3 regions of the Microlunatus phosphovorus NM-1 genome follow, and region 1 is predicted to be linked to each of the others. Evidence: predicted binding sites of a transcription regulator. Region 1 holds the regulator's gene; each other region holds the start of a gene.
What was found. Region 1 encodes LexA, which represses DNA repair genes until DNA is damaged. Its sites were predicted from a motif close to TCGAACANNTGTTCGA; they were not measured.
Positions count from the first base shown of each region.

Region 2: a site for LexA is predicted at 1,306-1,321, ahead of MLP_RS17850 (HNH endonuclease signature motif containing protein). Genes of this name have one in related genera too.
Region 3: a site for LexA is predicted at 1,437-1,452, ahead of MLP_RS02030 (HNH endonuclease signature motif containing protein). Genes of this name have one in related genera too.

Region 1 covers NC_015635.1:2,278,703-2,280,960, reverse strand. Annotated here, with positions in the region: gene MLP_RS10335 (hypothetical protein) at 1-162, opposite strand, end outside; gene lexA (transcriptional repressor LexA) at 947-1,753, shown strand; gene sthA (Si-specific NAD(P)(+) transhydrogenase) at 1,943-2,258, opposite strand, start outside.
Region 2 covers NC_015635.1:3,995,547-3,997,804, forward strand. Annotated here, with positions in the region: gene MLP_RS17835 (2'-5' RNA ligase family protein) at 1-42, opposite strand, end outside; gene MLP_RS17840 (hypothetical protein) at 173-487, shown strand; gene MLP_RS17845 (GNAT family N-acetyltransferase) at 606-1,142, opposite strand; gene MLP_RS17850 (HNH endonuclease signature motif containing protein) at 1,335-2,258, shown strand, end outside.
Region 3 covers NC_015635.1:473,749-476,006, reverse strand. Annotated here, with positions in the region: gene MLP_RS02035 (SulP family inorganic anion transporter) at 1-1,140, shown strand, start outside; gene MLP_RS02030 (HNH endonuclease signature motif containing protein) at 1,466-2,258, shown strand, end outside.

The DNA of each region.
Region 1 (2,258 bases):
GCCGTCACTGGTGACTCGCAGGGCGGTGAGCCCGACCACCGTCAGCGCGGCAACCATGATCATCAGGCCGGTCACGATGACGACAGCGACACCCCGATCGGTCAGCCGCCAGCCAGCCGGCCTCGCACTCGGCACGGCGACGATCGGCGCTGGCGTCGGCATCACACAAGCACGAGCAGCCGAGTTCACCGGACGGCTCAAGGACTGCGTCGAAACCGGCTGGGCAGGGCGCAGCCGCGGCCCCGCTTCCCTGCCCGAGCCTTGCGCGGGCCGAGTGCGGCGCCGCGGACGGACAACCGAACGGGCGGCGGTCGGACGGTCAACCACGAGCTGAGTCATTGCTTCCTCCTGCGTCGAACGAGCATTCGATAGAATGCCTGTTTGAATTCTTACCGCACACTTAGGTGATTGGCAAGACCTTTCGATAAAGAACTTCGTGCGACCTACTCTGAACCGGACCACTGACAGTCCCTGCCGACAGCCTTCGACAAGCACCTTCACGGTCCGAGGATCAGTGGACCAGCAGCCACTGACACTCGCCCGATCCACAAGCTCCGCGTCAGTTCTGTAGCGGTTCGTCGACCTGGATCAGATGGGCGGCGTCTGACTGGCCGAGGCAGCCTGCATCTCTGTGATCAGCTGCAGCCGGGCGCCGCAAGAGGTACGGACGATCCGTGGCACGAATGGTCGTTCGTGGCCCGCGGGCGCTACACGCACGTGCGTTCCGCGGCACCGACGGTCGGCTGTGGCCCGGCGGCGCGAGAGATCTACTCGTCGACTCCGCGAGGTGACCGCGACCCAATAGAGTGGCGAACCACTCCCGATGCAGACCGGACCCAGCCGCCACCGGGCTCCCGATTCGGCTGGATCCGAGCCAATCGAAGAAGTTCGCGACACGCTCGAACAGATGTTTGATTGGTCGGCGAAGTCATTCTAGAGTGCAGTCATGGCGAAGAAGACGGATCAGCCCGCACCGCAGCCGCAGCGCAAGCGCGGCCGGCCTCGGGCCAGCGAAGTGGCAGCACAACTGGGCGAGACAGGGTCGATCTCGGCCCTTCCCGACGCACCGGCGGGGGTTGACGGTCTGACCCTGCGGCAGCGACGGATCCTCGAGATGATCAAGGACACGGTCGAGACCAGGGGCTACCCGCCGAGCATCCGCGAGATGGGCGACGCCGTCGGGCTGGCCTCCTCTTCGAGCGTCGCCCATCAGCTCAAGGTGTTGGAGGCCAAGGGCTTCCTTCGTCGCGACCCGAACCGGCCACGGGCCCTCGAGGTGTTGCTGCCGGGCGCGCACGAGGCAGCCAAGGTACGCCCGCTGCACCCCGCACCTGCTGAGCTGGAGTTCGATCAGACCGGGGTCAACGACGCCTATCCTAAGCCGGTCCACGTGCCGATGGTCGGCCGGATCGCCGCCGGCGGTCCGATCCTCGCTGAGGAGCGGGTGGAAGACGTCTTCGCGCTCCCCCGTCAGCTGATCGGCGAGGGGACGATGTTCATGCTCGAGGTGAAGGGCGACTCGATGGTCGACGCCGCGATCTGCGACGGCGACTGGGTGGTCGTCCGGCAGCAGCCCACGGCGATCAACGGAGACATCGTCGCGGCGCTGCTGGACAACGAGGCCACGGTCAAGACCTTCAAGAAGGTGGCCAACCAGGTCTGGCTGATGCCTCACAACCCGGCATACGATCCGATCGACGGCAACCACGCCAGCATCCTCGGCAAGGTCGTCGCCGTCCTCCGGAGACTCTAGTCGCGAAGGCGGAGTCTTGGGAGCGCAGCCGAACAGCGAGTGACGACCCCGTCGCGAGCGACCGTGAGGCGTAGCGACGGCTCCGTCTGGAACGACGAGAGAGCAAACACGTTCTTCCGTTTGCGAACGAGGAGCGAAGACGGAGTCTTGGGAGCGCAGCCGAACAGCGAGTGACGACTGACGCAACCCTTACAGCAGGCTGGGCTCGCTGGTCAGCATCTGGTTGGTGATGCGGGCGACGGCGCGCAGCTTGTTCGCCACGTCGAGAGCCGCGACCTTGTAGGCCTCGGACAAGGTCGGATAGTTGAAGACGGTGTTCACCAGGTAGTCGACGGTGCCGCCACAGCCCATCACCGCCTGCCCGATGTGCACCAGCTCAGTGGCGTTGGTGCCGAAGACGTGCACGCCGAGGATCTCGTGGGTGTCGGAGTGCACGATCAGCTTCAACATGCCGTAGGAATCGCCGATGATCTGGCCCCGAGCAAGCTCCCGATAGCGCGAGATG
Region 2 (2,258 bases), 1.7 Mb from region 1:
CTCGGCTGCCGAGACTTCGATGATCAGCCCGCTGCGCAGCACGTCAAGAGCATAGGGGTATTGGCTTGAAACCATGTTGATTATCTACTCGACGTGCATCTCGGACATTGCCTTGGCCAAGGGCATGCGAGCATCACCAACGTCCGATTCGTCACAGCGAGGAGGTTTCTGAATGGACGCCGTCGAACGACCCAAGGTGGTGTGCCTTTGCGGCTCGCTGCGCTTCCAGAGCCTGTTCCAGTCGGAGCGGCAACGGCTGACCTCCCAAGGGGTGATCGTGCTCGGTCCCGAAGCGATCAGCGAAGAACTGACGCCATCCAGGCGCGCGGCTCTGGGCGAGCTGCACCTGCGGCGGATCGATCTCGCGGACGAGATCCGTGTGGTGAGCGAGGGCGGCTATGTCGGACCAGCGACACGACGCGAGATCGAGTACGCACGGGAGAAGCGCAAAGTCATCAGCTCGGTGGAGCTGACTCTCGACCTGTGATGTCACACCGAGCCGGGTCCCGAACACGGTCGTTTCCGATGAGCCGTGTGGGCTGACCGTGAGACCGCCAGAGGGAGCCCGCGAGACGAGACGCAGTGCTCGACTGCAGTTAGTGCGGTCAGGTATTCGCGGCCCATTCGCTGCGCAAGATGCTGAAGACCTGGGAGTCGCGCCATCCATCGCGAATCAGCTGGACATGCCGAAGGGTTCCTTCGTAAGTCATGCCGACGTGCCTGAGCACCGATGCCGAGGCACTGTTACGCGGATCGCACGTGGCTTCCAGTCGCTCCAACCCGGCCAGGTGCGTGAAGGCCCAGCCTGTCAACTGATCCCCGATTGCTGAACCGATACCCTTGCCCCACAGTTCGATGTGGACGACGTACGAGATCTCAGCGCGGCCGTGCCCACGAAGGTTCACTTCTCCGTTGCCGACAACGATGTCTGACGGATCAACGGCTACCCACGCCCATCGTCGTTGAGGGCGAACCTCCCAGGCTTTGACCGCTTCGGCGACGAACGCCTCCGTGTCGGCGCGAGTGTTGGGGCCCCACGGCTGATACCGACACACCTCCGGCTGCGCCGCCCACTCATGAATCCGATCAGCGTCGGAATGGACGATAGGGCGAAGACGCACCGAAGACCGTTCGTGGTTCACCTCGGCGAAGGTACTCCGTCTCCACCGACAGCTCTATTCGGATGGCAGTGGGCACCGTCAGGTCATGCCGCTGCTGCCAGAACCATCTGATCAATCGTGCACCACCAATCACGTCCGTAACTTTGTTATCTGGTTGGGAAATCTCTGGATTCAGGTCTTGTGGTCGAACACGTACACGATTAGAATATGAACATGTATTCGACAGAAGCGGCGCAGGCGGACAGTCATCCACTGCACGCCGCGGTCGATACCGTCCGCACCTCGCTGCAGCACCTGATCAAGCTGATCGACGACGGCGCCCACACCGACCTGGGTGCACTCAGCCTGGTCGAGACCCTGCAACAGTGGGAAACCCTGCGTAACACCCTGCCCGTGGTGGATCGGGCGTTGATCCAGCACGGCACCGAGCAAGGCCACCCGAATGTGTTGTCGGAACGGTCGATGGTCGGGGTGTTGAAGAACGGACTCCGGATCTCGACCGGGGAAGCGGTGCGTCGAGTCAAAGCCGCCGAGCAGTTGGCCGATCGGACCTCGATGCTCGGCGAACCATTGCCGCCGATCCGGGAACACCTCGCACAGGCGCAACGCGACGGTGCGGTGACCCCGGAACAGGTGTCGTTGATCGATCAGACGTTGCGCAAGGTCGGGCACTGCGACCCGGAGTCGATCACCGCAGGGGAAGTGATGCTGATCGAGCAGGCCAGCCGACTCGGCTACCAGGATTTGACCGTGTTCGCGGCGAGACTGGCCGAGGCGATCGACCCCGACGGGATCCTGCCCTGCGATGACGCTGCGCAACGGGAGCGCCGGTTCCTGCGGGTCCGGCACCGCAAGGACGGCTGCTGGGCCGGCGAGTTCATCCTCACCGGCACCGCCGGGCAGAAACTCGCCGCGCTGCTCGACCCGTTGACCACACCCCAACCCACCACCGTTCAACCCGACCATGCTGACGGCAGCCGTAGCAAGAAGGGGAAGCGGGTGATCGAGGACAAGCGGAGCGTCGGGCAACGCCAACATGACGCCTTGGAAACCCTGCTGGACGCGTTGCTGCGTGGGCAAGAGGTGCCGGCATCGGGCGGGACACCGGCGACGGTGTTGGTCCACATCAGCTGGGAA
Region 3 (2,258 bases), 1.8 Mb from region 1:
ATCGCGGTCTGGGCACTGGCCCGGCTGGTGCGACCGCTCAAGGCGATGGCCACCTTGATCTCGTTGGCAGTCGTCACTGTCGCTGTCGCGGTGCTCGGGGTCCAGGTCGAGACCGTTGCCGACATCGCCAGCATCCCGAACGCGCTCCCTCATCCGGTGCTGCCGAACCTCGAGGCGGCGCCACACCTGATCACCGGGGCCATCGCGGTGGCGTTGGTGGCCCTCGCCCAGGCAGCCGGGATCGGTGCGGCGGTGCCCAACCCCGATGGCAGCCGCACCAACGTCTCCCGGGACTTCGTCGCCCAGGGACTGGCCAACCTGGCCGGCGGTGTCAGCCAGGCGCTGCCGACCGGCGGCTCACTGTCGCGTACCGGGGTCGCGACCAGTGCCGGCGCCCGGACCCGGTGGAGCAATGTGTTCGCGGGTCTGTGGCTCGCCCTGATCGTGGTTCTGGTCGGCAAGCAGGCCGAGCTGATCCCGATGCCGGTCATCGGTGGTCTGGTGATGGTGATCGGCATCGAGCTCGTCACCGGCCGCCGCAAGGACATCGCCCTGGTGCTGCGTACCGCGCCGCTGTCCGCGGTGGCCATGATCGTCACCTTCGTGGCCACCACCGCGCTGCCGCTGCAGCAGGCGATCTTCCTCGGAGCCGGGCTGTCACTGGTGCTGTTCTGTGTTCAGGTTCAACGCCAGGCCCGGTTGGTCGCGCTGGTCCGGCGACCCGACGGCCGGTGGCAGTCCGCGAAGCTCCCCGAGCAGATTCCCAGCCACCAGGTCACTGTGCTGGGCTATCTCGGCGCCGGCATCTTCGCCGAGCTGGAACGCATCGACCAGCATTGGCCGAGCATCGACCAGACCCGGCATGCGGTCGTGGTTCTGGAGGTGCGGACCATCCCCGATGTCCCTTCCGCGACTCTGGTCGAGGCCTTCGGCCGGTGGGCCGATCGACTCGCCGAGCGCGACTCCCGGCTCATCCTCGCCGGTGTCGACCCGGCCCTTGTCGAGACCCTGAAGCACTCCGGACTGGCTGACCGGATCGGCGAGCACAACATCGTGCCGGCCACCGGCGTCCTGCTGGAGGCTCTGGAGACCGCCTACGCCTCCGGGCGCTCCTGGCTGGCCAGCCGGGACACTCCTTAGCTGGTTTGGTGTTGCTCGGGTTCGTCGATGTTGCTCGGGATTGTCGGTTCTGCTCGATCTGCAGATAGAGCAACACCTACAAGATCGAGCAACTTCGTGAATGGGTCGGACGCTGGAACCCCATTCGTCACATCCGCATCTCCCTTACCAGGTTGAAGAATCAGCGACTCCCTATCCACGCCTCCCTGGTTCGCCGAGAAGGAGAAGCGGTCCCCGAGAAGGCGCAATTGCAGGCCAATCGGGCGAATTGACCTGCAACTGCTCCTTCTCGATAAACCCGACCCAAAGGCTTGTGATCGAACAGGTACACGATTAGAATATGAACATGTATTCGACCAGCGAGGAGCGCGTGGACGGTCATCCCGTGCATGCCGCGGTCGATACCGTCCGCACCTCACTCGAACACCTGGTCAAACTGATCGACGACGGCGCCCACACCGACCTCGGCGCGTTCGGCCTGGTCGAGACCCTGCAACAGTGGGAAAACCTGCGCAACACGATGCCCGTGATCGACCGGGCCCTGATCCAACACGGCGTCGATCAAGGCCACCCCGGCGTCCTGTCCGAACGCACCATGATCGGGGTGTTGAAGAACGGCTTGCGGATCTCCGCCGGTGAAGCGATACGACGGGTTCGCGCCGCGGAGCATCTGGCCGAGCGGACCTCGATGGTCGGGGAACCACTGCCGCCGATCCGGGAACACCTGGCGGCGGCGCAACGCGACGGCACGGTGACACCGGAACAGGTCAGCCTGATCGATCAGACGTTACGGAAAGTCTCCCACTGCGACCCGGAGCGGATCGCCATGGGCGAAGAACTGCTGGTCGAACAAGCCGGCAAGCTCGGGTACCAGGAACTCACCGTGTTCGCGGCTCGGTTGGCGGAGGCGATCGACCCCGACGGGATCCTGCCGTGTGATGAGAAGGCACAACAAGACCGACGGTATCTCCGGTTGCGGCGACGCGGTGACGGGTGCTGGGCCGGCGAATTCGTCCTCACCGGTACCGCCGGACAGAAACTCGCCAACCTCCTCAGCCCGTTGACCAAACCACAGTCAAACACCGTGCAACCCGACAACGAGGACGGCACACCCGGCAAGAAGCACCTGCTGGAAGACG